Regions from separate parts of the Streptomyces sp. NPDC107454 genome, predicted to be linked through region 1. Evidence: riboswitches for the same ligand, from Rfam matches in the RefSeq annotation. Region 1 holds a riboswitch; each other region holds the start of a gene.
The links. Region 1 has a riboswitch for cyclic di-AMP ahead of ACZ69M_RS07160 (C40 family peptidase). Riboswitches for the same ligand answer to the same signal wherever they lie in the genome.

Region 1 (7,550 bases):
GCAGTGCCTCCAGCCGCAGGACCAGCTCCTGAAGGGCGAAGGGCTTGACGAGGTAGTCGTCGCCGCCCGCCTGCAGGCCCGCGATCCGGTCGGCGGTCTCGTCGAGTGCGGAGAGCATCAGCACGGGTACGTCGTTGTCCTCGTCCCGCAGTGCCCTGCACACCTCGATGCCGCTGAGGTCGGGCATCGAGATGTCCAGCACGATCACATCCGGCGGCGTCCGCCGGGCCACCGCCAGGGCCGGCCGTCCCCCGTCGGCCAGGTCCACGGCGAATCCGCCGAGCCTCAGGCCCCGCTCCAGCGAGCGGCGGATCGCCGCGTCGTCGTCCACGACCAGGACACGGCCGCGCTGCCCACTCATCACCACTGTCCCTCCCCGCCACACCCGGCGTCCTGCCGGGGCCCGCCGCCGCCCATCGTGCATCAGCCGCGCCGGTCCCGGCCCCGAGGGGTGACCCAAGGGTTCGGTGAGAACCGCCCGGTCCGGCCCCGGTCGGCGCGGGCCCGGCGGAGCGTGGCGGTTGCGCGGGGCCTGGCCCGACGGTTGCATACGACTGTGTCGTCGATGGCCGACCCCGCACACAGCCAACGACCCGCCGAACCGGGCTCCCGTGCGGCCGGGCCCGCCAGTGCCGGACTTCTACGACGTCCGTGGAGGAGCGATGGGTGTGGACACGAGCGCGCGGGTCGGCCACGGGAATCGGTGGGCGGCCAGGGCCGCGCTGCTCGCGGCGGCGCTGGCGGTGCTGCTGCCGCTCGGTTACGGAGGCGTGGACGGCGTACTGCTGCTCCTGGCCGCGCTCCTCGGCGTGGCCGTCACGGCGGCGGCGCTGTGGTGGGCGCTGACCCGGCGCGGTCCGCTCCGCTGGGTGGCGGCCGTGCTGGCGGCCGTCGTGCCCGGCGGCGTGCTCACCCTGTTCGCCGTGGCCGGGCTGCTCTGGGCCGTTCCCGTGTCCCTGGCACTGTGGACCGTGGCCGTCTGGAGCGGCCGGTACGCCCTGCGGAGCGACCGGACGCGCGCCCCGCGCCCGAAGGAGCGCAGGGCACCGCCGCCGCGGCGCCCCTTCCTCCTCATGAACCCGCGCTCCGGCGGCGGCAAGGTGGCGAAGTTCGGGCTGCGGGAGAAGGCGGAGGGGCTCGGCGCGCAGGTCGTGCTCCTCGACCCGGACAAGCACCAGGACGTCACCGCGCTGGCCCGGGCCGCCGTCGCGGACGGCGCGGATCTGCTGGGCGTCGCGGGCGGTGACGGTACCCAGGCACTGGTCGCGGCCGTCGCCGCCGAACACGGTCTGCCGTTCCTGGTGGTCTGCGCCGGCACCCGCAATCACTTCGCGATGGACCTCGGCCTCGACCGCGACGACCCGGCGACCTGTCTGGACGCCCTCACCGACGGCGTCGAACTCCGCGTGGACCTCGGCTTCGCCGGCGGCCACCCGTTCGTCAACAACGCCTCCTTCGGCGCGTACGCGACGGTCGTGCAGAGTCCCGCGTACCGCGACGACAAGATCGGCACCATCCTGGATCTCCTGCCCGACCTGCTCACCCGCCAGCGCGGGCCGCGACTGACCGCTCGCGCCGCGGACACGACGCTCGACGCCCCGCAGGCCGTACTGGTGAGCAACAACCCCTACCGCACCAACGATCCGGCCGGTCTCGGCCGCCGCGAACGGCTCGACTCCGGGCTGCTCGGTGTCCTCGGCATCACGGTGGACAGCGCGGCCGAGGCCGCCGCGCTGGTACTGGACCCCGCGCCGGACGGGCTCGTGGTCCTGACCACCCGTGAGGTGGTCATCGACGCCGACCGCGCGGAGATCGAGGCCGGCATCGACGGCGAGGCCCTGGTCCTGCCCGCCCCGGTGCACTGCCGCGTCGAGCCCGGCGCCCTGCGCGTCCGCGTCCCGAAGGAACGGCCCGGTGTGCCGGAGGTCCAACCCCCTTTGGACTGGCGCCGGTTGCGCACGCTCGCGGCGACCGTGGGGCGCACGGCGGTCGTACGGCATCCTGGTCGTGACCGGGACACGTAGACGAAGGTCACAATTACATATCGGACAGTTCGCGCTCCAATCTTCACACCAGGCACACAAATTGGCTAAGTTGGCGGTAGGCCGCACGACTCCCTCCGGCGAACCTCGCCGGGTCGCGCGGCCTCCGCCGAATCCGGTGCCCCCGTGGTGACCGGAACCTGGACCCAACCGACCTTGGGGTGAATCGGCCCAACTGCCCGATCGGGCAAGGGCCGTAGGGCATGCCTTCCGGAATCTTCCGCCCGAACCCGACAGCCGACCCGGTAGGCGGAGTACGGAAGGAGTACGGCTCCCATGGCGCCGGAACGAACCCCGCGCCCTGGAGGCAACAGCCTCCCTGGCATGCCTGACTCCGCACGCGCGGCGGCCGCCCTCAGTGGCGCGGACGGTCCGAGCCGCGAGGAGGTGCAGCAGCGGATCAGCTCCCTCTACGACCAGGCCGAGAACGCCGTCGGGTTCGTCAACGGGACCCGCGCGATGACCACGGGGAGCCGAAGCCGCGTCAACCCGGCGCCGGAAGCCGCGCGCAGGCGCCGCGACCCCGCCCTCGACGACATCACCAGGACCTGGTTCGACGCGGCGCGCGCGCAGCTGGGGCCGTCCGCGCCGGCCAGGCTGCCGGCCGACCGGATGCTGAAGCCCCCGGCCGAGGCGCGGCCCACGGGCCCGGCGAAGCGGCCGGAGGACGGACTCACCGACCGTGGGCGGGAGTTGACCGCCCGCCCTGTTCTGGAGTTGACCGCGGGCCCCTCCGCCGAGGCGGCCGCCGGGCCCGTGGCCGAGTTGACGGCCAGGGCCGTCGCCGCACTGCCGGCCGCGCCGGAGCCTGCGCCGCAGCCCACGCTGGAGGCCGCCACGGCCCTGCTGCCCGCGCTGCCCGCCGGGCCGGGGCAGTCCTCGTTGAAGACGTCCAAGGAGAAGATCCAGCGCAAGCTGGCGCTGGCCCGTGATCTGGTGTCCCAGCACGCCGCGCGCTGGAACCCCGGGCCCGCGGCGATCGAGTCACGTCCGGCCGAGGCCGTCTGGCCCACCCCGGAGGACCAGGCTCGCCGGCAGACCGCGGAGGAGTGGCAGCGACAGCAGTCGACCGCACTCGGCCCGGACATGTCCTTCGGCACCGGGATGCCGCTCGGTGCGGACATGTCCCTCGGCACGGGGATGCCCCTGGCCGCGGGCATGCCGCCCGGCGCGGGGATGCCCCTCGGCGGAGGCGTACCGCCGGCCACGGACATGTCCATGGGTACGGGAATGCCCCTCGCTGCCGACATGTCCCTCGGCGCCGGAATGCCCCTGGCCGCGGGCATGCCGCCCGGCGCGGGCATGCCCCTCGGCGGAGGCGTACCGCCGGCCACGGACATGTCCATGGGTGCCGGTGTCTCCACCGGTGTGGTCAACACGGCCGTCGGCGCTGCGGAGTCGGCGTACGGCGGGAAGGCCGCCAAGGCCCTCGCCTTCGCCCGCGAGCAGATCGGCAAGCCGTGCGTCTGGGGCGCGACCGGACCGGACTCGTACGACTCCGCCAGCCTCGTCCAGGCCGCCTGGAGGGCCGCCGGGGTCGCGCTTCCGCGCACCGTGCACGGGCAGGCGACCGCCGGTGCGGCGATTCCGCTGACCGACATCCAGTTCGGCGACCTGATCTTCTTCTACGACAACGTCAGCCACGTCGGGTTCTACACCGGCAACGGCATGATGATCCACGCCCCCAGCCCGGGTGCCTCGATACGCGAGGAGTCCCTCTTCTTCGCCGGACAGAAGGCGATCCACAGCGCGCTGCGCCCGGCGTGACGGACGCAGCGACATCTCCAGCGCCTCAAAGCACACATAAGGCACTGGAGCGGTCAAAGTTCCGCAAGAGGGGATGTATGTGATCCACGCGGGCCTCGCCGCCCGACCGGCCACCCGCGCTGACCATACTGGGAGGCCACGCCGCCTCCCACCGCAAAGTGACTCATGCCCAAGCCCTCCACCGCCCGCGCCACCGCCCCGGAAACCGTCTGGCTGGCCGGCGGGCGCCACGTCGGGCCCGCCCCGCAGGAGATCCTCAGGGAGAACCTGCGGAGGCTGAAGGCCGACGAGACGATCCACGACTTCCTGGACGCAGCGAACCCCTCGGACTCCGAGGGACGTGTCTTCGAGGCGCGCTGGCTGGTCGACGACGCCGTCACGGTTCGCGCACGGCTCACGACCGACGGACGCGAACACTCCGCCGAGGGAACCCGCTGGACGCTGGTGGCCGAGGCGGAACGGCCCTGGGACCTCGCGTGGCCCTCTCCGGCGACCATGTTCTGGCCCGAGGGACACGAGGTCCCCTGGGACCACGACATCGTGGCCGGGCTCCGGCTGCGGGACATCAACCCGCTGCCGCAGGAGGACAAGGCACTGCGCCGTCTGCTCAAGGAGGCCGCGCAGCACAGCTGGAGCATCAACGTCGTCATCCACGAGGCGATGACCACCGACGAACGCGGTCGCCTCCCGCTGGCCCGGCTGCTCCCGCCCGGTCTGCGTCACCGCGTCGTGGAACACCGCGCCGCGCCCGAGCAGTTCCAGGCGGTCAACTGGGCGCTGTACGACCTGGGCGTACGGGTGCCGCGCGGCGGCGCCGTGATTCTGCCCGGTTCCCCCGCCCGGCCCGGGTACGACGAGCAGGACTGCACCGTACGCAGTGTGTTCCTCGACGGCTCGGAGCCGACGGAGCTCCTGGAGAAGGTCGTAAGGTACGCGGCGCTGCCCCGGCCGCTGCCGGAAGCGGCGGATGACGCCCTCACCGGCCTCCGGGAGGACTGGAAGCTGCTGACGCTGGAGGAGGCGCGGGCGCTGGTGGCTGTCTACGCCGAGGCACTCGACACCATGACGAAGTCGCGCGACCAGTACCGCGAGGCGACCGAACTCGCACATGCGGCGCTGGCCGAGCTCCGAGACCTCCGGACGACGGCGTCCGGTGCGCACGAGACGTCCGCCGGTCAGGAGGGCAACCCGCTGCACCAGCTGACACGGACGTTCCAGCGGGTCGCGGGCACCGTACGGGCACGGCGCGCGGCCCGCGACGACGGCCCGGACCGGGCCACCGACACTGGAACAGGTACCGGCACCGGCACCGGCACCGGCACCGGCACGTCAGAGAACGGGCCCGTCAAGGGCGAGTGATCGCTACCGGAAACCGGCGCCGGCCCGAGGCCATCCTCTGAAACCTGCGTGTCGCGGCGTGCCCGCTCGCGTCACGCACCTCGCCAGAGATTGGCGAACGCCGCGTTCTCGATGGACCGGCGCTGGCGTACCGCTTCCAGTTCCATGACCGCGTCGTTGACGGCGGCCAGCACGGTCGTCACCGCGTCGTCGCTCACGACCGGTACGTCCGCGCCCTGCTCGGCCGGAATCCCGACGGCCGCCGCGAGGGAGACGAGGACGGGCTCGTCGGCGGCCCAGCGGTGCAGGGCCCGGCGCCGGGCGGGCGAGTCGACCACGACCATCCGGACGGCTCCGAAAAGCAGCCGTCGTTGGCGTTGCCGGGTCAGCTGACCGTCCGCCTCGAGGGCGGCGAGATGGACCGCGGCCAGGCCACGACCCCTGCGCCACAGCCAGTCCTCGACCGGCTCGTAGGGCACCTGACGTACGAGCGAGGACGCGGCCTCGGCCAGGAGGCGGTCCTCCGTCGCCGGCTCCGGGGCCGGCACGAGGCGGTCGCCGTCCAGGTGGACGGCGTCCGCGGCGAGGAGGTCGATCACCTCGGCTCCGGCGAGTGCGAGGGACAGGTCGCCCTGGCCCACGGGGCGGTCCGGGTCCACGTCCATGGCGGTGATCAAGAGGTCCCTGGCCGTGGTCATAGATGGCTCCCCCACACAGTCTCCGGAGGGGCAAGCCTACGATCTTCGGCGGGGAAAGCCTACGAACCTCCACCGCTCGGCGCGGGTGCGCGCGGAGCGGAGCAGGGGGCCCGTCGCTCCATGCGACGGGCCCCCTGCTCCGCGTGAACCGTGCGCCCCACGGGCATCAGCCGCGGAAGATGTCCTTGGTCTTCTCCTTCGCCTGACGCGCGTCACCCTTGGCCTTCTCCAGGCGCCCCTCGGCCGTCATCCGCTCGTTGCCCACGGCACGCCCCGTGGTCTCCTTGATCTTGCCCTTGGCCTGCTCGGCCTTGGCCTTGGCTTTCTGGTCGCGAGCCATGGAACTCACCTCTCGGTGCTCTCGGATCAGGTGCTCACTGAGCCGTGTGACCCTGGGCAGATCGCGTAAACATGCCTGGTCCATGGAGTTCGTGGAGTTCGTGGGGTCCATGGAGATCGCGCACGGCACAGGAGCTAGAGCCGCCGGAGCACCGCCCCGGCCATGGCCGCCTCGCCCTTGGCGTTGGGGTGTGCGGGGGCGGCGGGTGAAGCGGGCTGCAGCGGCTCGATCCACCGGTCGGCAGGTGCCTTGCACATGTCGTGCCCGACGGTGGGTTTGTAGGTGTCGACGTATTCGGCACGGCTGAACAGGGCCACCGTGCGCATCATCAGGTTGAGCCGCTTCCCGACGTCACGCAGGTAGGCGAAGTCCTTGGCGGCGAACGGGACGGACGGATAGCAGCCGCTGCCGTCGTCGGGCAGGAGGTCCGGGTAGCCGACGACGAGCACGCGGGCGTGCGGGGCCCTGTCGTGCACGGCGCGCAGCACCCGCGCGATCTTGGGCGCCGTCTCGATGATGTTCCGCGTCAGCTGGTCGAAGCCCGCGGAGTTGTAGTACTGCTGGCAGGGGTTGCCCGACGGGTCCTTGGAACTCAGCGCGGCACAGGTGCCGATGATGGAGCCGAAGCCGATGTCGTTGCCGCCTATCTGCACGGTCACCAGATCCGTGGAGCGCTCGACGGCGTTCAGCTGGGGTCCGTTGGTTCCCTGCGCCTTCCACATGTCGTCGGTCGTCGCACCGGCGCAGCTCACGTCCGTGAACGTTCTGGTCTGCCGCCGCGTCGCGACGAGCGAGGGGTAGTTCTGGTCGGAGCGGGCACAGTTGGCGTCCACCTGACGAGGGATCAGGGGTCCGGAGGTGTACGAGTCGCCGAGCGCCACGTAGTCGGCTCCCCGATGGGAGTGCGGTCCGCTCGCGACGGCGGGAGACGCGGAGGCGACGCCGAGGAGCAGGACACCACTACCGAGGGCGGCTCCCAGCGCGGAGGCGTGTCGTCGTCTTCGGGTGACGTCGCCCCGGACCACGTGATGGTTCATCATCTCTCCTCCGTCGACACTGACGCGGCATTGCTTGCAGGCTCAACATCGCTTGTATACCGGCCGGTAGGTCGCTGGAGAAGAGATCTGTCACATATGCGGGAAACCCCGCCTCCCGAGTAGCGGAGACGGGGCCTCGCGGCGCACCCGCCGCGGCACGGCGAGGGGCGTCAGATCATGTGTCGTCAGGCGATGGTTCCGCCGCCGTCGACGTACACGGTGGTGCCCGTCGCGTAGGCGTTGCCGGTGACGAAGAGCACCGCCTGGGCGACGTCGGCCGCCTCGCCCACGCGCCCCACGGGCAGTCGTTGCGTCGCCGCCTCGTACA
Region 2 (7,550 bases), on a different contig from region 1:
CTCAGCCTCGCCGCGACCCGCCTCAGGCCCGGCGCCCTCGTGCACTGCGCGACCGACTGGGAGCCGTACGCCGAGCAGATGCTGGAAGTGCTGAGCGCGCACCCGGACTTCGAGAACACCCGGCCGGACGGCGGTTACGCGCCTCGTCCGGACTTCCGGCCACTGACCCGTTTCGAGGGTCAGGGACTGGAGAAGGGTCATGTGGTGAACGACCTCCTGTTCCGGCGCGTACAGCACCGAGACCAGGACACATCCGGCGACTGAAGACCCGCGGACGAACACCACCAGGCGCCGTCGCGGGCAGCGCCCCTCCCTCGTTAGGGTCAATGCCGTGGCCACCTTCCCCCCGTACCCGACGTATCCCGGCGGTCCCACCGGTGGGCCGGCCGACGGTGCACTGCGGCACGCGCACTGGTGGCAGCGGAAGTGGGTGCGCTACGGCGCGCTGATCACCCTGCTCGCGCTCTCCGGCCTCGTCATCCTGGCCCTGGTCCGCCAACAGACCGGCACCGAGGGCTTCCTGGTCGGGCTCGGCCTCGCCGTGCTGCCCGTGCCGCTCCTCGTCGCCGCGTTCCGCTGGCTGGACCGGGTGGAGCCCGGCCCCTGGCGCAATCTGCTCTTCGCCTTCGCGTGGGGCGCCTGCGCGGCGGCCCTGATAGCGATCGTCGCCAACAGTTTCGCGACCAGATGGATAGCGACCGCCACCGCCGACCCGTCCAGCGCCGACACGCTCGGCGCGACCGTCATAGCGCCGATCGTGGAGGAGTCCGCGAAGGCCGCCGCCGTGCTCCTGGTCTTCCTCTTCCGCCGCCGGGACTTCACGGGGATCGTCGACGGGGTCGTCATAGCCGGAGTCACCGCGACCGGCTTCGCCTTCACCGAGAACATCCTCTATCTCGGCACCGCCTTCGGCACGGACCAGCTCAACGGCGACCGCGGTCTGGCCTCCGTCACCGCCGCGACCTTCTTCGTCCGCGTCGTGATGTCGCCCTTCGCGCACCCCCTGTTCACGGTGCTCACCGGCATCGGTTTCGGCATCGCGGCGCTGTCCGCCGAGCGCCAGCATGTGCGCCGCGTCCTGCTGCCCCTGACCGGACTGCTGCTCGCGATGGGCATGCACTCCATGTGGAACGGCTCGTCGAACTTCGGGGAGTACGGCTTCTACGCGGTGTACGGGGCGTTCATGGTGCCCGCGTTCGGTCTGCTCACCTTCCTCGTCATCTGGACGCGGCAGCGGGAGCTGAAGACCGTACGGACCGAACTTCCGGCGTACGCGGCGGCCGGATGGCTCACCCCTCCCGAGCCGTACGTGCTCGGCTCGATGCGGGCGCGGCGGCTGGCCCGCGACTACGCCGCCCACCACTTCGGCAGGGCGGCGGCGCGCTCGGTCGCCCAGTACGAGGCGTACGCGACCTCGCTGGCGTTTCTGCGGCACCGGGGGCGCAGTGGCCGCGCCAACGCCGACTTCGTCGTACGGGAGCGGGAGTTGCTGCACGAGCTGTGGCGCCGCCGGGAGGTCGCCCGCCCCTCCCTCGCGTACGCGGCCCACGCGTCGGCCCCGGCCGTACCGGTGCCGCCGCAGCTACCGCCGCCGTGGCCCGGGTACGGCTACGCGCCGGTGCCCGGCCAGGTGAACCCCGCCGGCGCGACCCCGTACCCCGCCGGCGCGACGACCCCGTATCCCGCCCCGGCGACGCCGTACCCCGCGTACAACCCCTACCAGTCGTAGGCCTCAGGCGGACGCCTCCGTCAGCCTGGCCACCTCCGCGTCCGTCAGGGTCAGGTCGGCGACCGCCAGCAGAGCGGGCAGCTGCTCGACCGTCCGTGCGGAGGCGATCGGCGCCGCGACCGTCGGCCGGGCGGCGAGCCAGGCGAGGGCGACCGTGGCGACCTCGGCGTCATGGGCCCCGGCGACCTCGTCGAGGGCGGCCAGGACACGGATGCCGCGCTCGGTGCCGAGGTGCTTGCCCGCGCCCTCGGCCCGCGCGGACTCGACCGTCGTACCCGGGCGGTACTTGCCGGTGAGGAAGCCGGACGCGAGCGCGAAGTACGGCATGGCGGCCAGGCCGGTCCTGGAGGCGACCTCCTGGAGCGGGCCCTCGTAGGTGTCGCGCGAGACGAGGTTGTAGTGGGGCTGGAGGGCGACGTAGCGGGCGAGGCCCTCGCGGTCGGAGAACTCCACGGACTCCGCGAGCCGCTCGGCGGAGATGTTGGAGGCGCCGATCTCCCGGACCTTGCCGGCCCGGACCAGTTCGTCCAGCGCGCCGATGATCTCCTCGACCGGCACCGAGGTGTCGTCGAAGTGGGTGTAGTAGAGGTCGATGTAGTCCGTGCCGAGGCGGCGCAGCGAGGCGTCGGCGGCGGCCTTGATGTTCGCCGGGGACAGGCCCTTGTACTCGGGGTGGGTACTGACCTTGGTGGCGAGGACGACGTCGGAGCGGTTGCCGCGCGCGGCGAACCACTTGCCGATGACGGTCTCCGACTCACCGCCCGTGTGGCCGGGGATCCACGCGGAGTAGCCGTCGGCGGTGTCGACGAAGTTGCCGCCCCCGGCCGTGTACGCGTCGAGCACGGCGAAGGACTGCGCCTCGTCGGCGGTCCAGCCGAAGACGTTGCCGCCGAGGGAGAGCGGGAAGACCTCGAGGTCGGAGGAGCCGAGCTTGCGTAGAGAAGTCATGCCTTATTTCAACAGCCGTAGCGGATTCCCATATTCCGCATACGGCCCCCGGGAACGATCAGGGGTTCAGGCCCTTGCTGTGCAGCCACGCCATCGGGTCGATCGCGCTGCCGCCGCCCGGGTGAACCTCCAGGTGCAGATGCGGCCCGGTCACGTTGCCGGTCGCGCCCACGCGCCCGATGACGTCGCCGGTGGCCACCTTCTGCCCCACGCTGACGCTGATGGACGACTGGTGGCAGAACCACAGCTCCGTGCCGTCGTCGAGGGTGAGGATGGTGCGGTAGCCGTACGAGCCGGCCCAGCCCGCCTCCGTGATCGTGCCGCTGTGGATGGCCTTGATCAGCGTGCCGGTGGGGGCCGCGAAGTCGAGGCCGGTGTGGTAGCCGGAGGACCACATGGAGCCGGCGTCACCGAAGCGGGAGGTCAGGGTGTACGAGGAGGTCGGCAGCGAGTAGCTCTTGGCGAGCTCGGCGAGGCGCGCGGCCTCGGCCTTCTGCTTGGCTTCCTCGTCCGCCTTCTTCTTCGCGGCGGCGACCTTGGCCTCGGCGTCGTCCTTCTGCTGGGCGGCCAGCGCGACCGCCTTCTTCGCGGCGGCGGACTCGGCGGCGTCCTGGGCCGCCTTGTCGATCTGGTCCTGCTGCGACTCGGCCTGCTGGATGATGCGGGCGCGCAGCGCCTCGCCCGCGTCCGTGTTGCCCTGCGCGGCGTCGGCGCTGGTCACACCGGCGCTGGTGAGCGGGGTGGCGGAGCCCTTCGGCGTACTGGAACCACCGTCGGATATCAGCGCCTTGGCCGATTCGGTGACCGAGGAGAGGTCGGGCAGCGAGATGGAGACCGGCGGCTTGCCGGGCGCCGCGGTGGCCATGCCGCCCGCGCCGACGGCGGCGATGACGCCGACGCCCAGGACCGTGGAGCTGCGGGCGAGTCCTCCGCCGCGCTGCTTGGAGACGCGGTGCCGGCCACGGAGGGGACGGACGGAATCCTCGGTGGGGTTCCACTCCTCCCAGGGGCCCTCGTCCTTGCCGTAGGCGTAGCCAAAAGTCTGGGTGTCGTTCGGCGGGAACGAAGTGGGCTGGGCAGGCCGATTGGACGCCACGTGGGCGTGCTCCTTTCCTTCCTTCTCGCCTACCGGGTTAGCTGACGGGTTCGGAGCAGGAAGGTCTCCTACGCGCGTCAACCCACGGTGTCTCCACCGTGAAAGACGCTCGATTCACCCCAAGTTGGTGGTTCCCCGGTTCCCTCGCGGGATTCGGCGCGTGCGCACGGAGCCGACTCTTGTGACGGCTGGGACGACCGCGCTGCGTTATCGAACGTTAATAGACGCGGGTACCGGATTCCAAGCTGTTCGTACTGATCATTAACCACTTTTGGCCAGGACTTACCGCCCATGACCGGCGGAAATCGGGCGAGTTGGCCGCACCTCCCTACCCGGCGGTTATTTGACGGTGCGTCAGTTGTTATGCGGAGGGACATCGCCCGATCACCCCTCGTGACATCGATCAAGAAAGCCCGTTTCCGTGGCTACGGCCGCCGTACGGCGAGCAGCGCCATGTCGTCCGTCAGGGCCCCGCCCGTGTGCAACCGGACCTCCTCCACGAGCGTGGCCAGCAGGGCGTCGGGGCCGGGGAAGGTCCGTCCGGCCAGGCGCGCGGCCGGATCGTAGAAGCGCCCCTGCGCGTCGCGGGCCTCGGACAGTCCGTCCGTGTAGAAGAGGAGCGTGGCCCCGTGCGGGAACTCCGTCTCCTCGGCACGGTCCGGCCAGCAGCCCAACTCGCCCATGCCCAGCGGCAGTGCGGGGTTCGCGGCGGCGAGCGTGACCAGCGTTCCGTCCGCGTGCAGCAGCAGCGGCGCCGGATGGCCGCGGTTGACGATCCTTACGAGGCCGCCCTCGGGCGTGATCTCCGCGAGGACGGCGGTGGTGAACCCCTCGAAGGCGTCGAGGCCCTCGCGCCGGGTGCCCTCGCGGGCCAGCGCCCGCTCCAGCCGCTGCGCGACCGCCTCCGGCGTGGCCTCCTGCTCGGCCGCCTCCCGGAACGCCCCGATGACCACGGCGACGGCGGCCACCGCGTCCATGCCCTTCCCGCGTACGTCGCCCACGACCAGCCGTACGCCGTGCGGGGAGTCCTGCACCGCGTACAGGTCGCCGCCGATGAACGCGCCCGCCTGCGCGGCCTCGTAGCGCGCGGCGACGTCGAGGCCGCCGATCCGCTGGTCGGGTTCCGGCAGGACGGCACGCTGGGCCGCCTCGGCGATCTGGTGGGCCGAGGCGAGTCGTTCGTCGGTGCGGCGGACGAGGATGTTGATGAGCACGGCCAGCACGCCGACGGTCGCCACGGTGGCGACCTCCGTGAGCGCGTCCACCTTGAAGACGATGCCCAGCCGGATGTGGACCGTGAGCACCACGACGAGCGCCGTGACGCCGGTGAGCACGGTGCCGCGCAGCGAGAAGAGCGGGGCGGCCACGAGCGGCGCGGCCGTGAAGAGGGGGCCGGCGGTGAAGGCCATCGGGGTGAAGTAGTCGTAGAACGCGCCGACCAGGATGAGCAGTGCGGGCAGCACCCGGACGAGGCTGCGCGCGCAGGAGATCCGGCTGTGGTCCGCCTCGGGCGGGCGGGGCACCGGCTCGTCCCCCAGCCCCGGATCGGGCACGGGGTCCTCGGGCAATCGCCCACCGGACCGGTCGTGCTGCTCGTCACCTGGCTTCTCGTACAGCTCGCCGTACGGCTCCTCGGCCCGCTGCGCGCCTCCTTGCTGCTGCCCCACCCGTCCAGGCTTCCCGGCACGGGGGCGGGGGGCGAGCGGTGAGGGGCCGACCGGGGGACGCGTCAGTCCGAGGCCGTCCACCGGACGCCGCCGGCTCCGCCGCGCCCGTGGTGGTGCCCGGCCGGGGCGACGACGGTCCCGCCGTCCGGCACGAAGTCATGACCGCCGTGACAGGCCGCGAGGAACAGCGCGCACACGGCGAGCAGCAGCGCGAGCGCCGGCGCGCGCCGGACCAGCCACCGAGGACGACTCATAGTGAGCGGAAGACTACAGAAAGTCGGGTCGGCAGGGAAAAACCGGGGGGCTGGCGAACGGGAAAAAACCAAGGGCCGGAACTCGTTTCCGAGTTCCGGCCCTTGGCCTTCAGTAGCGGGGACAGGATTTGAACCTGCGACCTCTGGGTTATGAGCCCAGCGAGCTACCGAGCTGCTCCACCCCGCGTCGTTGAAATTAGTGTACGCCATCCGCGGGGCGCGATTCACCAGGCTTTTCGCGGACGGCCGCGAGGCCGCCCCTACCCGGCCGCGAGAAGGTGCCGATTGGGGGCCACGGCCCGCTCCTCGAACTCCGGCAGTACGACGACGTCCGCCCCCGCGGCCACGAGCAGACCGTTCCCGTCGGCCTCCGTCACGAACGTGTCGGGCTCGCGCCACGCGGTGACCACCCGCCGTACCCCCGCGTCGAGGATCAGCCGCGCACAGGGCGCGGGCCGGGACGCCCGCCGCGCGCACGGCTCCAGGCTGCTGTACACGGTCGCGGAGCCCAGCCGCGGATCCGCGGGATCGATCTTCCCGAGCGCCGCCTCCTCGGCGTGCACGACGGGGTCGTCGCCCTCCCGCGAGTGTCCGCGCGCCAGCTCGGTGCCGTCGGCCGCCACCACCACCGCACCCACGCTGAACGCGGTCTCCGACGGCGGACACAGCGCCGCCAGCTCACAGGCGACGCCCAGCCAGTGCCGGTCCGCGGCGGAGGCGAGGGCGCCGTTCCCGGGTGCGGTGGGGACGTAGCGGACGAGGACGACGTCCCCGACCGGCCGTGTCTCCACCAGCCGCATCCGGCCCGGCGGATATCCCCCGGGTCCGAACAGCCGTGGCGCGTGCGGCTCCCCGACGAAGAGCGGCGCGACGGCGAGCTGCAGCTCGTCCGCCAGCCCCTGTGTCATCAACTGGGTGTGCACGCGTCCCCCGCCCTCGACCATGAGCCGCCGCACCCCGCGGACGTCGTGGAGGTGTTCGAGCACGACGCGCCAGTCCAGCTCGGCGCCGGTCGGGACCACGTCGACGTCCAGTCCGCGCAGGGTGTCGGTGGCGCGTTCGGCGCCCTTGTCCGTCGTATAGACGACCTTCTCGCCGCCCGTGTGCCAGAACTGGGCGTCCGGGTCGAGGTCGCCGGAGCCGCTGACGGTGACCTTGAGCGGGTACTCCGGGCGCCCGGCGGCGACCCGCGCCGCCCGCCGCTCGGCGGAGTTGACCAGCAGTCGGGGGTTGTCCGCGCGGATGGTGCCGGCGCCGATCAGGATCGCGTCGCTGGACGCCCGTACCTCGTCGACCCGGTCGAAGTCGGCCGGGCCCGAGAGCAGCAGGCGTTCGGGGCCGGTGTCGTCCAGGAAGCCGTCGAGGGAGACGGCGGCGGACAACAGGACATAGGGGTGGGGCATGGGGCGCACTCTCCAGCTCCGAGCGCAGGGCTCCTAGTGGTTCAAGTTTTAAACAATACCTAGACTGTCGGCATGACGACCCGCTGGCTCTCCCCCGCCGAGCAGCGCGCCTGGCGCGCGTACATCGGCGCCGCCTCGCTCCTGGAGGACACGATCGACCGGCAGCTCCAGGCCGAGACCGGCATGCCCCACCTTTACTACTCCATCCTGGCCATGCTGTCCGAGGCACCGGACCGGCGGCTGCGGATGACCGATCTCGCCGAGATCCTGAAGATCACCCGCAGTCGGCTGACGTACGGCGTGACCCGGCTGGCGAACGACGGTCTGGTGCGCCGGGAGGGCTGCCACAGCGACAAACGCACCCAGGTCGCGGTCCTCACGGACGAAGGGATGGCCGTTCTGGAGCGGGCGGCCCCGGGGCACGCGGAGCAGGTCATGACGGCGGTCTTCGAC
Region 3 (7,550 bases), on a different contig from region 1:
GGACGCGGACGGCAACGACTACCTGGACATGCTCGCCGGGTTCGGGGTGATGGGCCTGGGCCGCCACCACCCCGTCGTCCGCAAGGCGCTGCACGACGTCCTGGACGCCTCGCTCGCCGACCTCACCCGCTTCGACTGCCAGCCGCTGCCCGGGCTCCTCGCCGAGAGGCTGCTCGCCCACAGTCCGCACCTGGACCGGGTGTTCTTCGGCAACAGCGGTACGGAGGCGGTGGAGACCGCGCTCAAGTTCGCCCGGTACGCCACCGGGAGGCCGAGGATCCTCTACTGCTCCCACGCCTTCCACGGGCTGACCACCGGCTCGCTGTCCGTCAACGGCGAGGACGGCTTCCGCGACGGCTTCGCCCCGCTGCTGCCCGACACCCCCGTTCCGCTCGGCGACCTGGACGCTCTGGCCCGGGAGCTGAAGAAGGGGGATGTCGCCGGGCTGATCGTCGAGCCCATCCAGGGCAAGGGCGTGCACGAGGCCCCAGCCGGATATCTGCGTGCCGCGCAGGAGCTGCTGCACCGGCACAAGGCGCTGCTCATCGCGGACGAGGTGCAGACGGGCCTCGGGCGGACCGGGGACTTCTACGCCTACCAGCACGAGGAGGGCGTCGAACCGGACCTGGTGTGCGTGGCGAAGGCGCTGTCCGGCGGCTATGTGCCGGTCGGCGCGACGCTCGGCAAGGACTGGATCTTCAAGAAGGTCTACTCGTCCATGGACCGGGTCCTCGTGCACTCGGCGAGCTTCGGCTCCAACGCGCAGGCCATGGCAGCGGGCCTCGCCGTGCTCTCCGTGATGGAGAACGAACAGATCGTCGCGGGCGCCCGGGCCACGGGAGAACAACTCAGGTCCCGGCTCGCGGCGCTCATCGACAAGTACGAGCTGCTGAGCGACGTACGCGGCCGGGGCCTGATGATCGGCATCGAGTTCGGCCGGCCCAAGTCGATCAAGCTGCGCAGTCGTTGGACCATGCTGCAGGCCGCGCGCAAGGGACTGTTCGCGCAGATGGTCGTCGTCCCGCTGCTCCAGCGGCACCGCATCCTCACCCAGGTCTCCGGCGACCACCTGGAGGTGATCAAGCTGATCCCGCCGCTGATCATCGGCGAACGGGACGTGGACCGGTTCGTGGAGGCCTTCACCGCCGTGATGGACGACGCCCACAGCGGCGGCGGCCTGATGTGGGACTTCGGAAAAACCCTGGTCAAGCAGGCGGTCGCCAACCGCTAGCCCCGCGGCGCGCAGAGGCGGGGCGGGCTCGAAGCAGGGGCCGCCCGGATCGAGGCGGGCTCGAAGTGCGGGCCCGCCCCGACCAGGGCCGATGGTTTTGCCTCTGGGGCAAGAAATTTGCCCGAGAGGCAAGGATGCGGCTCAATGGAGTGCATGAGCCCTGTCGAGTCGGGGGCGGCCGCCACACCGCCCGAGTCCGCAGCAGCCGAGGCGCTGCCCGCCGTCGCACCGCAGCTGCGTGCGCTGCGCCGCCGGGCCTCGCTGACCCTGGAGGCCGCGGCCGGCGCCGCCGGCCTTTCGGCTGCCCACCTCTCCCGACTGGAGACGGGACAGCGCCAGCCCTCGCTGCCGATGCTGCTCGCACTCGCTCGTATCTACGGTACGACGGTCTCGGAGCTGCTGGGCGAGACGGTCGCCGAACGGGACGCGATCGTCCGGTCCGCCGACATGGAGCCGACGAAGGCGGGCGGCTGGACCTACTGGCAGGCCGGTGCCCCGGGTCGCGGAATGCAGGCCCTGCGGGTGCACGTCCCCTATGGCTCGCAGGGCGACATCGTGCGCGTCCATCCCGGTGAGGAGTGGCTCTACGTCCTCCAGGGGCGGCTGCGGCTGCGCCTCGGGGACACCGCGCAGGTGCTCGCGCCCGGGGACAGCGCGCACTTCGACTCGCTGACCCCGCACCGCATCGCGGCCGCCGATCAGTCGGGGGCCGACCTCCTCTTCGTACACACCCTGCTGCAGAGCCCCACCGCCGCGCTGTGCCTCGGCCCGGCGGCAGGACACCCGACCATGGGAGAGCTGTCATGACGGAATCCACGCAACCCCCGGAGTCCACGGAATCGGCCGACCCCGCCACTCGGCGGCGCATGGTCGAGAAGTTCCCCCGTGCCCTGTGGGTACGTCTCTTCATCTACATCGCCGTCGGCCACCTCTTCGCGGCCTTCATCTATCTGCTGTTCGAGCTGGGCGGACAGAACCAGTAGCCCAGGGTTCAGTCCAGCAGGCGCTCGCGCAGCCGCTCACGCTGCTCGGGCGTGACCCCCAGCCCCTGCTCCAGGTAGGTGTCGATGCCGCCCCAGGTCTCCTCGATCGTGTCGAAGGCCGCGGTCAGATACTCGGCGCGGGCGTCGAACAGGGGACTGAGCAGCTCCATGACCTCGGGGGAGCGGGCCGCTTCCGATGAGCCGTTGCGGCGCACCTTGTAGCGGCGGTGCTTCGCGTTCGACTCCAGGTAGTCGGCCACGATCGCGTCGCGCTCGACGTCGAGGGCGAGGAGCGTCACGGCTATGGACAGGCCCGCGCGGTCCTTGCCCGCCGCGCAGTGCATCAGCGCGGGAACGCTGTCCTCGGCCAGGGCGTGCAGCACGTGGGAGTGCTCGGCCGTGCGCTCCTTGATGATCGTGCGGTAGGAACCGATCATCCGGTTGGCCGCCTTGCCGTCGCCGAGGTGCCCGCGCAGCTGTTCGACGTCACCGTCACGGACCATCTTCCAGAACTCGCCGCCGTCGGCAGGGTCGGTGAGCGGAAGGTTCACGTTCCGTACACCCGGCAGCTCGACGTCCGACCCCTCCAGCTTCTGGTCCGCGGCATTGCGGAAGTCGAAGATCGTGTGCAGCCCGAGAGAGGAGAGGAACGCGGCGTCCTCCTCGGTGGCGTGCGCGAGATGTCCACTGCGGAACAGCCGTCCGTAGCGCACTCGCCGGCCGTCCACGGTGGGCAGGCCGCCCACGTCTCGGAAGTTGCGCACTCCGGCCAGCTCCGGCTCGGTCGACGGCACCTGCTGCGTCACGGGGGCTCCTCCCATTGGACCGCCGGCGCTGCTCGGCGACGCTCGCCGACGGGAATCGCGCTTTCGACGATACGACATGGGTTCCTCAGGCAATGAAGTTGTCCACAGCCGTTGCCTCCCGGGTGAGACGCCGTTGATGATGTTGGTGATTGAGTGCGGATGTTCGAATCTGTGAGGGTTTGATGATCGAAATCGGCGAAGATGGTCGTACGTGGCTTCTTTCGGGTCCCACGAGCAGCTACGCCCTACGGCTGACCGACCTCGACGAACTGCTCCATCTCCACTGGGGGCCACGGATCACCCTCGCCGACGCCGAGTCGCTGGCCGCCCTGCCCGGCCCGCCGTACCGGCCCTTCGAGTCCCGGCTCGACGGGCGCGAGGAGTATCCCGTCGAGGGCGGCCCCCGCTTCGTACGCCCGGCGCTGTCCGTGCGGACGCAGGAGCGGCGCGGCACCGAGTGGCGTTTCGAGACGTCTTTCGTGGAGCAAAACGCCGACGGCGACGAACTGCGGCTGCGCTTCGCGGACGACGGGCTCGGCATCACCCTGCACTACCGGATGCGCGGCGACGTCGTCGAGCGCTGGGTGACCCTGGCCAACGAAGGACCTTCCCTGGAGCTGCTGCGCGCGGACTCCGCGACCTGGACGCTGCCCGAGCGCGACGGTTGGCGCCTCTCCCAGCTGCACGGGCGGTGGGCGGCCGAGTCCCGGCTCGCGCGCTCCCCCCTCACCTACGGTGAGAAGGTCATCGGCAGCCGCCGCGGGCACACCGGGCACCAGCACCTGCCGTGGGTCGCGCTGGACAGCGGGGCGAGTGAGGAGAGCGGCGAGGTCTACGGGTGCGCGCTCGGCTGGTCGGGCTCGTGGCGGATCTGCGTGGCCCAACTCCCCGACGCGCGCGTGCAGATCTCCGGCGGCGCGGGGTACGACGACTCCGGACTGCTGCGTCTGGAGCCGGGGGAGTCGTTCACCACCCCGGTCTTCGCGGGGCTGTGGAGCGACGGCGGCTTCGGCGCGGCGAGCCGGACGTGGCACGCGTACCAGCGGGCGTTCGTGATCCCGGACGCGGACCAGGACCGGCCGGTGCTCTTCAACTCCTGGGAGGCCACCCACTTCGACATCTCCGAGGAGCGGCAGCGGGAGCTGGCCCGGCGGGCCGCGGAGATGGGCGTCGAGCTGTTCGTCGTCGACGACGGCTGGTTCGGGGCACGGACGAGCGACCGCGCCGGGCTCGGTGACTGGGCCCCCAACCCGGACCGTTTCCCGCAGGGACTGAAGCCGCTCGCCGACGACGTGCACGCGCTGGGCATGCAGTTCGGGATCTGGGTCGAGCCGGAGATGGTCAACCCGGACAGCGAGCTGTACCGCGCGCACCCCGACTGGGTGCAGTTCCAGCCGGGGCGGACCAGGACGGAGTTCCGCAACCAGCTCGTACTCAACCTCGCCCGACCGGATGTCCAGGAGTACCTGTGGGAGCAGCTCGACGGTCTGCTCTCGAGCGCCCCGATCGACTATGTGAAGTGGGACTTCAACCGCTGCTTCACGGACGCCGGATGGCCCGGTGAGCCGTACCCGCAGAAGCTGTGGGTCGAGCACGTGGAGGCCCTGTACGGGCTCCTGGACCGGCTGCGCGCCGAGCACCCCGGGGTCGCCTTCGAGTCCTGCTCGGGCGGTGGCGGCCGGATCGACCTCGGCGTCATGGCGCGTACGGATCAGGTGTGGACCTCCGACAACACCGACCCGCTCGACCGGCTCGCCATCCAGCACGGCTTCAGCCAGATCCACCCGGCCCGGATCATGGCCGCCTGGGTCACCGACAGTCCGAACGCGCAGCTCAACGGTCGGATCAGTTCGCTGCGCTTCCGGTTCGTCAGCGCCATGGCCGGGGTGCTGGGGGTCGGCGGTGACCTGGCCGACTGGAGCGAGGCGGACCTCGTCGAGGCGCGGGAGTGGGTGGAGCTCTACAAGGAGATCCGGCCGGTCGTGCAGCGCGGCGACCTCTATCGGCTGCGGCCTCCGGAGGGCGGGCTGAGCGCCGTGCAGTACGTCCACGGCGACGAGACCGTCGTCCTCGCCCTGCTCCAGGCCCAGCATCACGGTGAGCCGGTCGCCCCGCTCCGGTTGCGCGGGCTCGATCCGAGCGCCGCGTACGAATGCCGCGAAACGGGCGAAATTCACCGAGGTGCGGTGCTGCTGCATCACGGGCTGAGGACAGGGCTGCGCGGGGACTTCGATGCGGCAATTGTCAGGCTATGCCGTATGTGAGTGATCTGTCCGTATTGGTACCTTAATTCCAGCTGGCCCTGGAATAAAGGGCCGTGGTGTGACCTGCGTGAGCAGCGTCATATTCGTGACGATGCGTTGCGGGCCCGCTTTCTCGATCCGCCCGCATTCCCGGGCGGATCGAGAATCGGCGGAGATCATTGTCCACGGAGGGTGACCGGAATTCAGGCCCGGATCAAGAAAGGCACGCGCACAGAAAAGCCACATGGTTGGCGATGCGCCCCCATCTCGCTTACGTTCGCCCTCAATCCGGACGGACGCCCAATCCTGCCGCCGCCCGGTATCCGCACACCCACCGGTAACCGGCAGGAGCGGGGGACCCACAGGTACCACGCCTGTTCCGGTCTCCGGAACGGCTAGGGGTATAGCCGCGCAGCCGCGTGGCCGGGCATCTCCAGCCCGCACCCGACAGCTCACCTCGCAGGCGCCGGAGAGGAATTCTTCATGCCCGCGAAGGGTAAGCACCGCCGACCCAAGTCCCAGCGTTTCTCACGCTCGATCGCCGTGGCCGGAACCGGTGGCGCCGCCCTCGCGCTGCCGCTGATGGGGGCCGCGGGTGCCCATGCCGCGACGCCGACGGCCGCGGTCTCGTCCACTCCGGAAAAGACCGCGTCCATTTACGGCGCGGCGGTTTCGGAAAAGACCGTGACGGTTTCGGAAAAGACGGCGACGACGTCCACGGTCTCGACGAAAACCTATTCGGTGAAGGTCGGCGACTGGCTCTCCAGGATCGCCGAGCGGCAGCACGTCAGCGGCGGCTGGCAGAAGCTCTACTCCGACAACCGCCAGGCCATCGGCAGCGACCCCTCGCTGATCCACCCCGGCCTGAAGCTCACGATCGGCGAGAGGGCCGCGTCGACCGACGACACCGAGCCGTCGACCAAGCCGTCCATATACTCGTCCGCCAAGACGTCCACGCGGTCGTCGGCGCAGTCGGCCGCCGGGTCGTCCGGCGCGGAGTACGCGCCCAAGAGCGAGGCCGCCGCCCCCCGGGCCACCGGCACCGGTTACACCCTGCCGGTCGGGGGCGCCACCATCGGCACCGGCTACAAGGTCGCCGGAAGCATGTGGTCCAGCGGCTATCACACCGGCGTGGACTTCGTGGTCCCGACCGGCACCACCATCAAGGCCGTCGCCGCCGGCACCGTCGTATCGGCCGGCTGGGGCGGCGCGTACGGCAACCAGGTCGTCATCCAGCACGCCGACGGCCGGTTCTCGCAGTACGCCCACATGTCCGCCCTGTCCGTCTCGGCGGGCCAGACCGTGACCGAGAGCCAGCAGATCGGTCTCTCCGGCGCGACCGGCAACGTCACCGGTCCGCACCTGCACTTCGAGATCCGCACCACCCCGAACTACGGCTCGGACATGGACCCGGTCGCGTACCTGCGCTCGCACGGTGTCACCGTCGGCTGACACCTGCCGCGCCTCTCACGTCTTCGAGTCACGTCTTCGAGGGCCGGACACCGCGATCGCGGTGTCCGGCCCTCGACGTTTGTCCACACGTCCGGCGTGGTCCTTTCATGATCGGCACATTGCGGTCTTGTGGCACCCGCGCACGAGGTCTCGACACGGTGCGAGAGTGACTGCACAGTGATCTCCGTAAGCGCTTTCTGCGCCTTCGGCGGTGGCATCGCGGCCGTCGTCGCCACCGCAAGGAGCACGCCATCGTGAGACCTCGAAGACTCGGCGTCGGCACCGCCGCCGCGCTGCCGGCCGGTCTGGTCGCCGCGCCCTCGCACGCCACCGAACAGCATCCGCCGCCGCGCCGGATCGTGGAGAACCTGGACCGCGGCCTGGTCGCCGTCCCCTCGGGCAAGGGCACCTTCCTGAGCCGGCGGTTACTCGGCACGGAGTACGCGCTCGGCGGACGGCGGCTCAACCAGGCGCCGGTCACCCGGTCGACCACGTACCAGGACGACAGCCGGGGCACCGGCACCTGCACCGTGCGTGCCGTCGTCAACGGCCATGAGCGGAAGCCGAGTTCGGCGGCGCTCGACTTCGCGCGGGGCTACGCCGGGATTCCGCCGGCCGCCGCCGACGGATACACCGTGCAACACGCCTGGCCCGGCGACCTCGACGGCGACGGACGCTACGAATTCGTCGTCAGCCGGCTCGCGCAGACCCGCGACAAGCCCGACCTCCTGGAGGCGTACACGCTCACCGGCGCGCGGCTGTGGCACGTCGACCTCGGCCCGGGCTCGTACACCCAGGTCGGCGGGAACGGCGCCAACGACCCCGCGCCCGCCGC
Region 4 (7,550 bases), on a different contig from region 1:
CATCTTGACGGCGACCTCGACCGACACCGATCCGGAGTCGGCGAGGAAGACGTGCTCCAGACCCTCGGGCGTGATGTCGACAAGTCGCTTCGCCAGCCGCACGGCGGGCTCGTGCGTGAGCCCGCCGAACATGACATGGCTCATGCGCTCCAGCTGGTCGCGCGCCGCGTCGTTGAGGACCGGGTGGTTGTAGCCGTGGATGGCCGACCACCAGGACGACATGCCGTCGACCAGCTCACCCGAGCCGTCCGCGAGCCGCAGGCGTACCCCGCTCGCCGACTCCACGACGAGCGGTTCCTGGCGGCCGGGCATGGGGCCGTACGGGTGCCAGACGTGCCGCCGGTCCCACTCCAGCAGTTCCCGCACGGGCAGCGTGGGTGGCTCGGACCGGTCAGGCATTGGGGGCGAGGTCCGTTCCGGCACCCCGGCGGCGTACGGCGACGAGATCCGTACGCGCTTCGGCGGGCTGCTCCTGCTCGGCCTGCACCGTCACGGAACCGCAGACGCCACCGCCCTCGTGCGCACCGCACCCGGCGTCCGCGTGCGAGCCGCACCCGGCCTCGGCGTGCGCACCGCAGCCCGCGCCCGCCGTCACGCGGTGCTCCGGCAGGGTCACCTCGCCCGCGCCCTCCACCTCGAACCCGGCGTCCGCGATCATCTCCAGGTCGGCCTTGCCCGCCTGGCCCTCGCTGGTGAGGTAGTCGCCGAGGAAGATCGAGTTGGCCAGGTTCAGGGCCAGCGGCTGCATCGTGCGGAGGTGGACCTCGCGGCCGCCCGCGATACGGACCTCCACGTCCGGGCAGACGAAACGGACCATGGCCAGGATGCGCAGGCACCGCTGCGGGGTGAGGTTCCACTCCTTGGCGAGCGGGGTGCCCTCGAAGGGGATCAGGAAGTTCACCGGAACGGAGTCCGGGTCGAGCTCGCGCAGCGAGTAGACGACGTCGACGAGGTCCTCGTCCGACTCGCCCATGCCCGCGATCAGACCCGAGCAGGCCGACAGGCCGGCCGCGTGCGCCTTCTGGACCGTTTCCACCCGGTCGGCGTACGTGTGCGTGGTCGTGATGTCCCCGTACGTCCCCTCGGACGTGTTCAGGTTGTGGTTGTAGGCGTCCGCGCCCGCCTCGCGCAGCCGCTCGGCCTGGCCGTCGGAGAGCAGGCCGAGGCAGGCGCACACCTCGACGTTCTCGTGTCGGTCCTTGATGGCCTTGATGGTGTCGGAGACCCGGTCCACGTCACGGTCCGTCGGACCGCGGCCGCTGGCCACCAGGCAGACCCGCTTGGCGCCCCCGGCGAGCCCGGCCGCCGCGGCCTGCGAGGCCTGGTCCGGCTTGAGCCAGGTGTACTTGAGGATGTCGGCCTTGGAGCCGAGGCGCTGCGAGCAGTACGAGCAGTCCTCGGGGCACAGACCGGACTTCAGATTGACCAGATAGTTGAGTTTCACTCGACGGCCGAACCAGTGCCGGCGGACTTTTCCGGCCGCGGCCACCACGTCGAGCACGTCGTCGTCGGACGTGGCCAGCACGGCCAGCGCCTCGTCACGGGTCGGCAGCTCGCGCCGAAGCCCCTTGTCCACCAGCGTGTTCAGCAGGTCCATGAGATCCGATCCTGACGTATGCGAGCCGCTGCGGCCAAGGAGAGTTTGCACAACAGAGACGGTTCGACGTGTGGGTATTGCCACATCATGGGCGCCGCGTCGCCCCGCTAGGGTCTGTGCACTGCCTACAAAACGACCACCTTCATGACCCCCTCACGACCACTTCCAGGGCCCGGAGGCACCAGCATGGCCGGATCGCCGTTCGCGTGGATCGACGAGCAGGCGCACCAGCGCCGCCAGGCCGGACTCGTCCGCACCCTGCGCCCCCGCGCCGCCGACTCACCCCTTCTCGATCTGGCGAGCAACGACTACCTCGGGCTGGCCCACCATCCCGAGATCACGGCGGCCGCCGCACAGGCCGCGCGCCGCTGGGGCGCCGGTGCGACCGGCTCGCGGCTCGTCTCCGGCACGACCGAACTTCATGGCGAACTCGAACGCGAGCTCGCGGAATTCTGCGGCTTCGAGTCCGCGCTCGTCTTCTCCTCCGGCTACGCGGCCAACCTCGCCGCCGTGACCACGCTCGCGCCGCACGGCTCGCTGGTCGTCTCCGACGCGGGCAACCACGCCTCCCTCATCGACGGCTGCCGGCTCGCCCGGGGCGCGACCCAGGTCGTGGCGCACGCCGACCCCGACGCCGTGCGCAAGGCGCTGGGCACGCACGAGGGTCCCGCAGTCGCCGTGTCCGACACGGTCTTCTCGGTGGACGGCGACGCGGCCCCGCTGGCCGAACTCGCCACCGCCTGCCGCGAGCACGGCGCGGCGCTGCTCGTCGACGACGCGCACGGGCTGGGCGTCCTGGGCGACGGCGGGCGGGGCGCCCCGCAGGCCGCGGGGCTCGCGGGCGCCCCGGACGTGGTCGTGACCGTCACGCTCTCCAAGTCGTTCGGCAGCCAGGGCGGAGCCGTCCTCGGCCCCGCCCCGGTCATCGACCACCTGGTCAACGCGGCGCGCACCTTCATCTTCGACACCGGTCTCGCGCCCGCGGCGGCGGGCGCGGCCCTCGCGGCGCTCAGGCTGCTGCGCCGTGAGCCGGATCGTGCCGCCCGGGCTCGCGCGGTGGCGACGGCGCTGCACACCCGGCTGACCGCCGAGGGACTGGAAGCCGTACGACCGGACGCCGCCGTGGTCTCCGTGCGCGCTCCGTCCCCCGAACAGGCCGTGCGGTGGGCCGCCGAGTGCCGGGAAGCGGGAATCGCCGTCGGCTGCTTCCGCCCCCCGTCCGTGCCGGACGGCATCTCACGGCTGCGGCTGACCGCCCGCGCGGACCTCACCGACGCGCAGATCGAGCACGCCGTCGGCGTGATCAGTTCAGTCCGGCGACAAAGCCCTCCCAACTGGCGGGAGTGAAGAGCAGGGCGGGGCCCGCCTTGTTCTTGGAATCGCGCACGGCGACCAGTCCGGCCCAGGGTCCTGGGCCGGGTCGGGCCGTCTCGACGCAGTTGTTCATTCCCGTACTGCGGCTGCTGCGCAGCCATCGCACGTCGTGGAGTGAAGTACTGGAAAGTACGTACCGAGGCAGTGCAGTCATGGGGGTGCCTCCTTACGCGCCGTCACCTATCCCGGCGATGTAGTCCAACGAGTCCTCGGGCGAAAGGGCGTGGAACTGAAGGGCGTTGAAGGCCTCGGTGTAGGCCTGAAGGTCTTCTTTCCGTTCGAGATAGAGGCTACTCGTCAAGTGGTCGAGAACAACCACATCCAGATCAGTTGTGTTCGGAAATGAGAAGATAACGAAAGGCCCGGTGACGCCGATATGGGCTCCCGCGGCGAACGGCAGGACCTGAAGCCGCACTTGAGGCAGGGTGGCGGCCTCCCACAGACGCTCCAGTTGCCGGGCCATCACCTCCGGGCCGCCGACCTCGCGTCTTAACACGGCCTCGTCCAGGACCGCGGTCAGTTCCAGCGGCGGATTCGAACGCAGGACGTCCTGCCGGGCGAGGCGCACCTCGACGAGCGCGTCGAGCTTGCCGTCCTCCAGGCCGCCGACGGCGACCCGGGTCACCTCCCGTGCGTACTCGGGCGTCTGGAGCAGTCCGGGTACCACCGAGGTCTCCAGCGTGCGCATGCCGCTGGCCTGGGACTCCAGACTGATGAAGTCGCGGTACGTGGGCGGCAGGACGCCGCGGTAGGCGTGCCACCAGTGATGGCGGCCGTTGCCCTCGGAACCCGCGAGGCCGACCAGGAGCTCCCGTAACTCGTGCCCGGTGACGGCGTAGGCGTCCAACAGGCGCTCCACATCAGCCGGTTTCACTCCACTGATACCGGTCTCGATCCGGCTCACCTTCGACTGGTGCCAGCCGACGAGACGGGCCGCCTCACCACTGGTGAGGCCCGCATCGGCGCGCAGCGCGCGCAGTTCGGCACCGAGCTTGCGGCGGCGCACCGCGGGACCGTGCTGCATGGCCGTACTCCTTACTCCTCCCGAGCCGCCCAAATACGCTCCGCCGTCGCAGAGTTCACCGCATCGAGCGACAGATATATGCATATCTCGGTGGATCGCACCCGTGACCGGCCCAGTGATGGCAGTCTGGCGCGAAGCACCAGTCCGGGACCGTACTCGAACCATCCGCTCCGTGTCGGACTCCGGTCCCGTGGGAAAGGGACGACGTCGCCATGGCAGATCACCAGGAAGCATCCGTCACTCTGCCGAGCGATCCCGCCTCGGTCTCCGCGGCCCGGAAATTCGTCGCCGATGTGCTGGTCGAATGGGGCCTGCCGTGCGACGCCGAAGTCGCGGACACCGTACGCCTGATCGTGTCAGAACTAGCCACCAACGCCGTCCAGCACACGTTCGGGCAGTCGCCCACCTTCACGGTGGACGTCCGGCTCGACCGAGACGAACACCTGCGGATCGGCGTCACCGACAGCCATCCGCGCTTTCCCAAACGTCTGCCCGCCGCCGTCCAGCAGGACAACGGACGCGGCATGGTGATCATCCGCTGGCTGACCGCCGAATGCGGCGGCAGACTCGTCGTCCGGCCCACCCGCGAGGGTGGCAAGACGGTCGCCATCGAGCTGCCCTGGACGGTGCCGGCCCAGCCGGTGACGGCCGGTGGCCCACAAGAGCCCTGAGGGGCGGCTCAGTTGTGTGTCTGCCCCGTCCGGCGCTCGCGGCGGGGCCCGGAAGTTCTCGGTCACCGGCGCCGACCGGTCCCCGGTCCGGTGGACGACGGCGATCGTACGGCGCGGATCTTCGCTTTCGAGCGAGTCGAGGCCCGGTCCCGGCGACCGCGGCCCCACCGGAGCCGCCGCCGACCCGGCCACCATCTCCGGCGCGCCCGCCCGGTCCGCCCGGTCCGGCCGGTTCGGCCGGCGGCAGCCGGGACGAGCCGGCCGCCGCGGTTCGTGCCCGCGGGCGGTCCTGCGATGAGCGCGCTCACGGTTCTCGGTCCGGTGCTCCTTTCGGAGCCGTCGCTTCGCTGACGACGGCACGGTGCACCAGGCCGGGCAGGAGGCCCCACAGCGCCACACAGACGAGCAGGGTGCCCGCGCCCGAGGCGATCCCGGCGGCGCGTCCCAGCGCCACGTCCACGACGAGCAGTACCGATCCCGTCAGCGCCAGCATGAGCACGCCCATCCCGACCGTGGCCAGGACGGAGGAGACCCGCACGATGGCCGGCTTCGCGCCCTGCCGGAACAGCGACCTGTGCAGCGCGGCGGGCGCCGTGAAGAGCGCGGCGGCCACCACGGCCAGCAGGAGGGTGGTGACGTACGTGGCGCGCTGCACGGTGTCGAGGGACGGGAAGCGCGGGGTGAACGCCAGCGTCAGCAGGAACGCGAAGAGGATCTGCACACCGGTCTGCGTGACGCGCAGCTCCTGGAGCAGCTCGCCGAAGTTGCGATCGGCGCGCTCCAGGGACGTCTCGTTCCGTTCCTCGGGGGAAGGTCGCTCAGCCATGGTGAACGAGTAACCGGTTCGTCCGCCTTTCACGCCCGGGGGTGGAACCCCGAGGGGGTGCCGGCCGGCGGCACCCCCTCGGGCAGGTCAGCTGACCCGGCCGTACCAGACGCTCTTCGTCCAGATCTTCTGCAGCTTCACGACCTCCCCTGTCTTCGGGGAGTGCCAGATCTTTCCCTTCCCGGCGTAGATGCCGACGTGGTACACGTTCCGGCCCGAGTGGAAGAACACCAGGTCTCCGGCCTTGCGGTGGGACGCGGAGATGTGGTGCGTCTTGTTGTACTGCGCCGCGGCCGTACGAGGCAGCGTCTTGCCCGCCTTCTTGTACGAGTAGAGCGTGAGCCCGGAGCAGTCGAAGCGGCGTGGTCCGGCGGCGCCGTACTGGTACGGGGAGCCCTTCTTGGAAGCCGCGACCTGAAGTGCCCTCGTCGCCAGCGTGGCCGCTTCGGCGTCGGACGCGACGCCAGGAACCACGAGGCTGCCGCCCACGGCGGCAAGGGTGAGCGCCGAGGCCGTACCGGCCCGGGTCCACAGCGACGGGACACGATTGAGCGCAGTCATGCGCAACCCTTCGTCAGCCGCCTGTGAAGGATGACCTGTCGGATTCGGGCTGGCGAAGTAGCCCGGCCGCTTGCGCGGCTTCACCCCAAGGACCGCCCGGATCTCTCCGGCGACCCGTCTTGCTGGGTCCTCCACTCCTGCCGATGCACTTCTGTCGACCGGTCATCCGGGCAGCGGCAGGACTCGGCGTCCGCCCGGACCGCCCCGCCGCTGTGGCGGGGGCTTGTCGTCGGAAGGGATCTTCACGCATAGCGGTCAGAAAATCCGAGCGGAACCGGCGATTTGTGGCGTTACTCACCACTCACCCGTTCGGGTGGACGACCCTCTGTTCGGGCGATGTTGGGCACGCCGACGACGCGCCCACCAGCACCGGAGCGTCTCATTCCGCCTCTGGGCTACGCGCGTTGCGCAACTTTTTCGGTTCCCCGAAGGGGCCCCTGACTACTCCATCAGGGGGTACACCATCTGGTCCGTTTGAACCCCGGGCCGGACGCCTCGCCGACTCGGCGCGCACGGCGACCCGGGTGTGGGTGCGTCAGTTGTCGGCGTCGGGCGGCAGGGTGACGCGGGCCGCCCGCCGCTCACCGTCGAGGACGCGCAGGGCCTGCGCCAGCGTCGGCGCGTGCACCTCGCTCTCGCCGCGCTGGTGCATCAGCGCGAGGGCGTCCCGCAGCTCGGAGGCCTTGGCGACCAGCGCCTGGGCGGCACGCAGCCCGCGGTAGGTGTCTCCGGGCCTGGCCGGGTTGATACGGCCCAGCAGGTCGACCACGTCGAGGTAGCGGTCGATCAGCTCGGCCTCGGCGCGCGTCAGCGCGGGCAGCGGGGGCAGTTCGGGCACCATCGGCGGATCACCTCGCGTCGGGTGTGGCGTTCCTCGCACCGGGCGCGGTGCGCGAGGTCTTGCGGCTGGGGATGATCCCGTCCACCAGTCCGTACGCCAACGCGGCCTGAGCGTCCAGGATCTTGTCCCGCTCGATGTCGGCGGCGACCTGTTCAGGACTCTGCCCCGTGTGCCGTACGAGCATGTCCTCCAGCAGCTTCCGAGTGCGCATCAACTCCTCGGCCTGGAGGGCCAGATCGCTCGCCTGTCCCTGTACCGGCTCGGGAAGTGACGGCTGGTGGATCAGCACCCGGGCTCCCGGCAGTGCGAACCGCTTGCCCGGCGCGCCGCCGGCCAGCAGCACGGCGGCGGCCGACGCGGCCTGCCCCAGACAGGTGGTCTCCACGTCGCAACTGACGAACTGCATCGTGTCGTAGATCGCCGTCATCGCGCTGAACGAGCCGCCGGGGGAGTTGATGTACAGCGCGATGTCCTGGTCCGGCGCCAGGTATTCGAGGTGCATGAACTGCGCCATCACGTCGTTCGCCGAGGTGTCGTCGATCGGCGTCCCGAGGAACACGATCCGCTCGTCGAGCAGCTTCGAGTACGGATCCAGGGTCCGGTGCCCCATGCTCGTCCGTTCGGTGAACTCGGGCAGGACGTGACGGGCGGACGGT

Region 2: linked by a shared signal. The riboswitch ahead of ACZ69M_RS36105 (M23 family metallopeptidase) and the one ahead of ACZ69M_RS07160 (C40 family peptidase) in region 1 are both predicted to bind cyclic di-AMP.
Region 3: linked by a shared signal. The riboswitch ahead of ACZ69M_RS07985 (M23 family metallopeptidase) and the one ahead of ACZ69M_RS07160 (C40 family peptidase) in region 1 are both predicted to bind cyclic di-AMP.
Region 4: linked by a shared signal. The riboswitch ahead of ACZ69M_RS38190 (C40 family peptidase) and the one ahead of ACZ69M_RS07160 (C40 family peptidase) in region 1 are both predicted to bind cyclic di-AMP.

The regions. Positions count from the first base shown of each region.
Region 1 is NZ_JBVJPA010000002.1:672,904-680,453, forward strand. Features, by position in the region: gene ACZ69M_RS07150 (response regulator transcription factor) at 1-361, opposite strand, end outside; gene ACZ69M_RS07155 (diacylglycerol/lipid kinase family protein) at 663-2,024, shown strand; cyclic di-AMP (ydaO/yuaA leader) riboswitch at 2,140-2,310, shown strand; gene ACZ69M_RS07160 (C40 family peptidase) at 2,367-3,809, shown strand; gene ACZ69M_RS07165 (hypothetical protein) at 3,975-5,168, shown strand; gene ACZ69M_RS07170 (GOLPH3/VPS74 family protein) at 5,240-5,845, opposite strand; gene ACZ69M_RS07175 (CsbD family protein) at 6,012-6,185, opposite strand; gene ACZ69M_RS07180 (SGNH/GDSL hydrolase family protein) at 6,320-7,222, opposite strand; gene ACZ69M_RS07185 (SDR family oxidoreductase) at 7,408-7,550, opposite strand, start outside.
Region 2 is NZ_JBVJPA010000016.1:19,287-26,836, forward strand. Features, by position in the region: gene trmB (tRNA (guanosine(46)-N7)-methyltransferase TrmB) at 1-264, shown strand, start outside; gene ACZ69M_RS36095 (PrsW family intramembrane metalloprotease) at 332-1,729, shown strand; gene ACZ69M_RS36100 (aldo/keto reductase) at 1,733-2,677, opposite strand; gene ACZ69M_RS36105 (M23 family metallopeptidase) at 2,736-3,773, opposite strand; cyclic di-AMP (ydaO/yuaA leader) riboswitch at 3,785-3,942, opposite strand; gene ACZ69M_RS36110 (PP2C family protein-serine/threonine phosphatase) at 4,199-5,326, opposite strand; gene ACZ69M_RS36115 (hypothetical protein) at 5,503-5,694, opposite strand; tRNA gene ACZ69M_RS36120 (tRNA-Met) at 5,808-5,881, opposite strand; gene ACZ69M_RS36125 (dihydrofolate reductase family protein) at 5,955-7,097, opposite strand; gene ACZ69M_RS36130 (MarR family winged helix-turn-helix transcriptional regulator) at 7,170-7,550, shown strand, end outside.
Region 3 is NZ_JBVJPA010000003.1:76,601-84,150, reverse strand. Features, by position in the region: gene ACZ69M_RS08010 (aspartate aminotransferase family protein) at 1-1,231, shown strand, start outside; gene ACZ69M_RS08005 (helix-turn-helix domain-containing protein) at 1,385-2,038, shown strand; gene ACZ69M_RS08000 (DUF6126 family protein) at 2,098-2,214, shown strand; gene ACZ69M_RS07995 (tyrosine-protein phosphatase) at 2,223-3,020, opposite strand; gene ACZ69M_RS07990 (alpha-galactosidase) at 3,203-5,284, shown strand; cyclic di-AMP (ydaO/yuaA leader) riboswitch at 5,586-5,744, shown strand; gene ACZ69M_RS07985 (M23 family metallopeptidase) at 5,747-6,715, shown strand; gene ACZ69M_RS07980 (rhamnogalacturonan lyase family protein) at 6,970-7,550, shown strand, end outside.
Region 4 is NZ_JBVJPA010000017.1:148,716-156,265, forward strand. Features, by position in the region: gene ACZ69M_RS38155 (adenosylmethionine--8-amino-7-oxononanoate transaminase) at 1-399, opposite strand, end outside; gene bioB (biotin synthase BioB) at 392-1,597, opposite strand; gene ACZ69M_RS38165 (8-amino-7-oxononanoate synthase) at 1,784-2,944, shown strand; gene ACZ69M_RS38170 (DUF397 domain-containing protein) at 2,901-3,125, opposite strand; gene ACZ69M_RS38175 (helix-turn-helix domain-containing protein) at 3,138-3,995, opposite strand; gene ACZ69M_RS38180 (ATP-binding protein) at 4,208-4,666, shown strand; gene ACZ69M_RS38185 (DUF6328 family protein) at 4,971-5,492, opposite strand; gene ACZ69M_RS38190 (C40 family peptidase) at 5,580-6,053, opposite strand; cyclic di-AMP (ydaO/yuaA leader) riboswitch at 6,057-6,211, opposite strand; gene ACZ69M_RS38195 (hypothetical protein) at 6,589-6,894, opposite strand; gene ACZ69M_RS38200 (ATP-dependent Clp protease proteolytic subunit) at 6,902-7,550, opposite strand, start outside.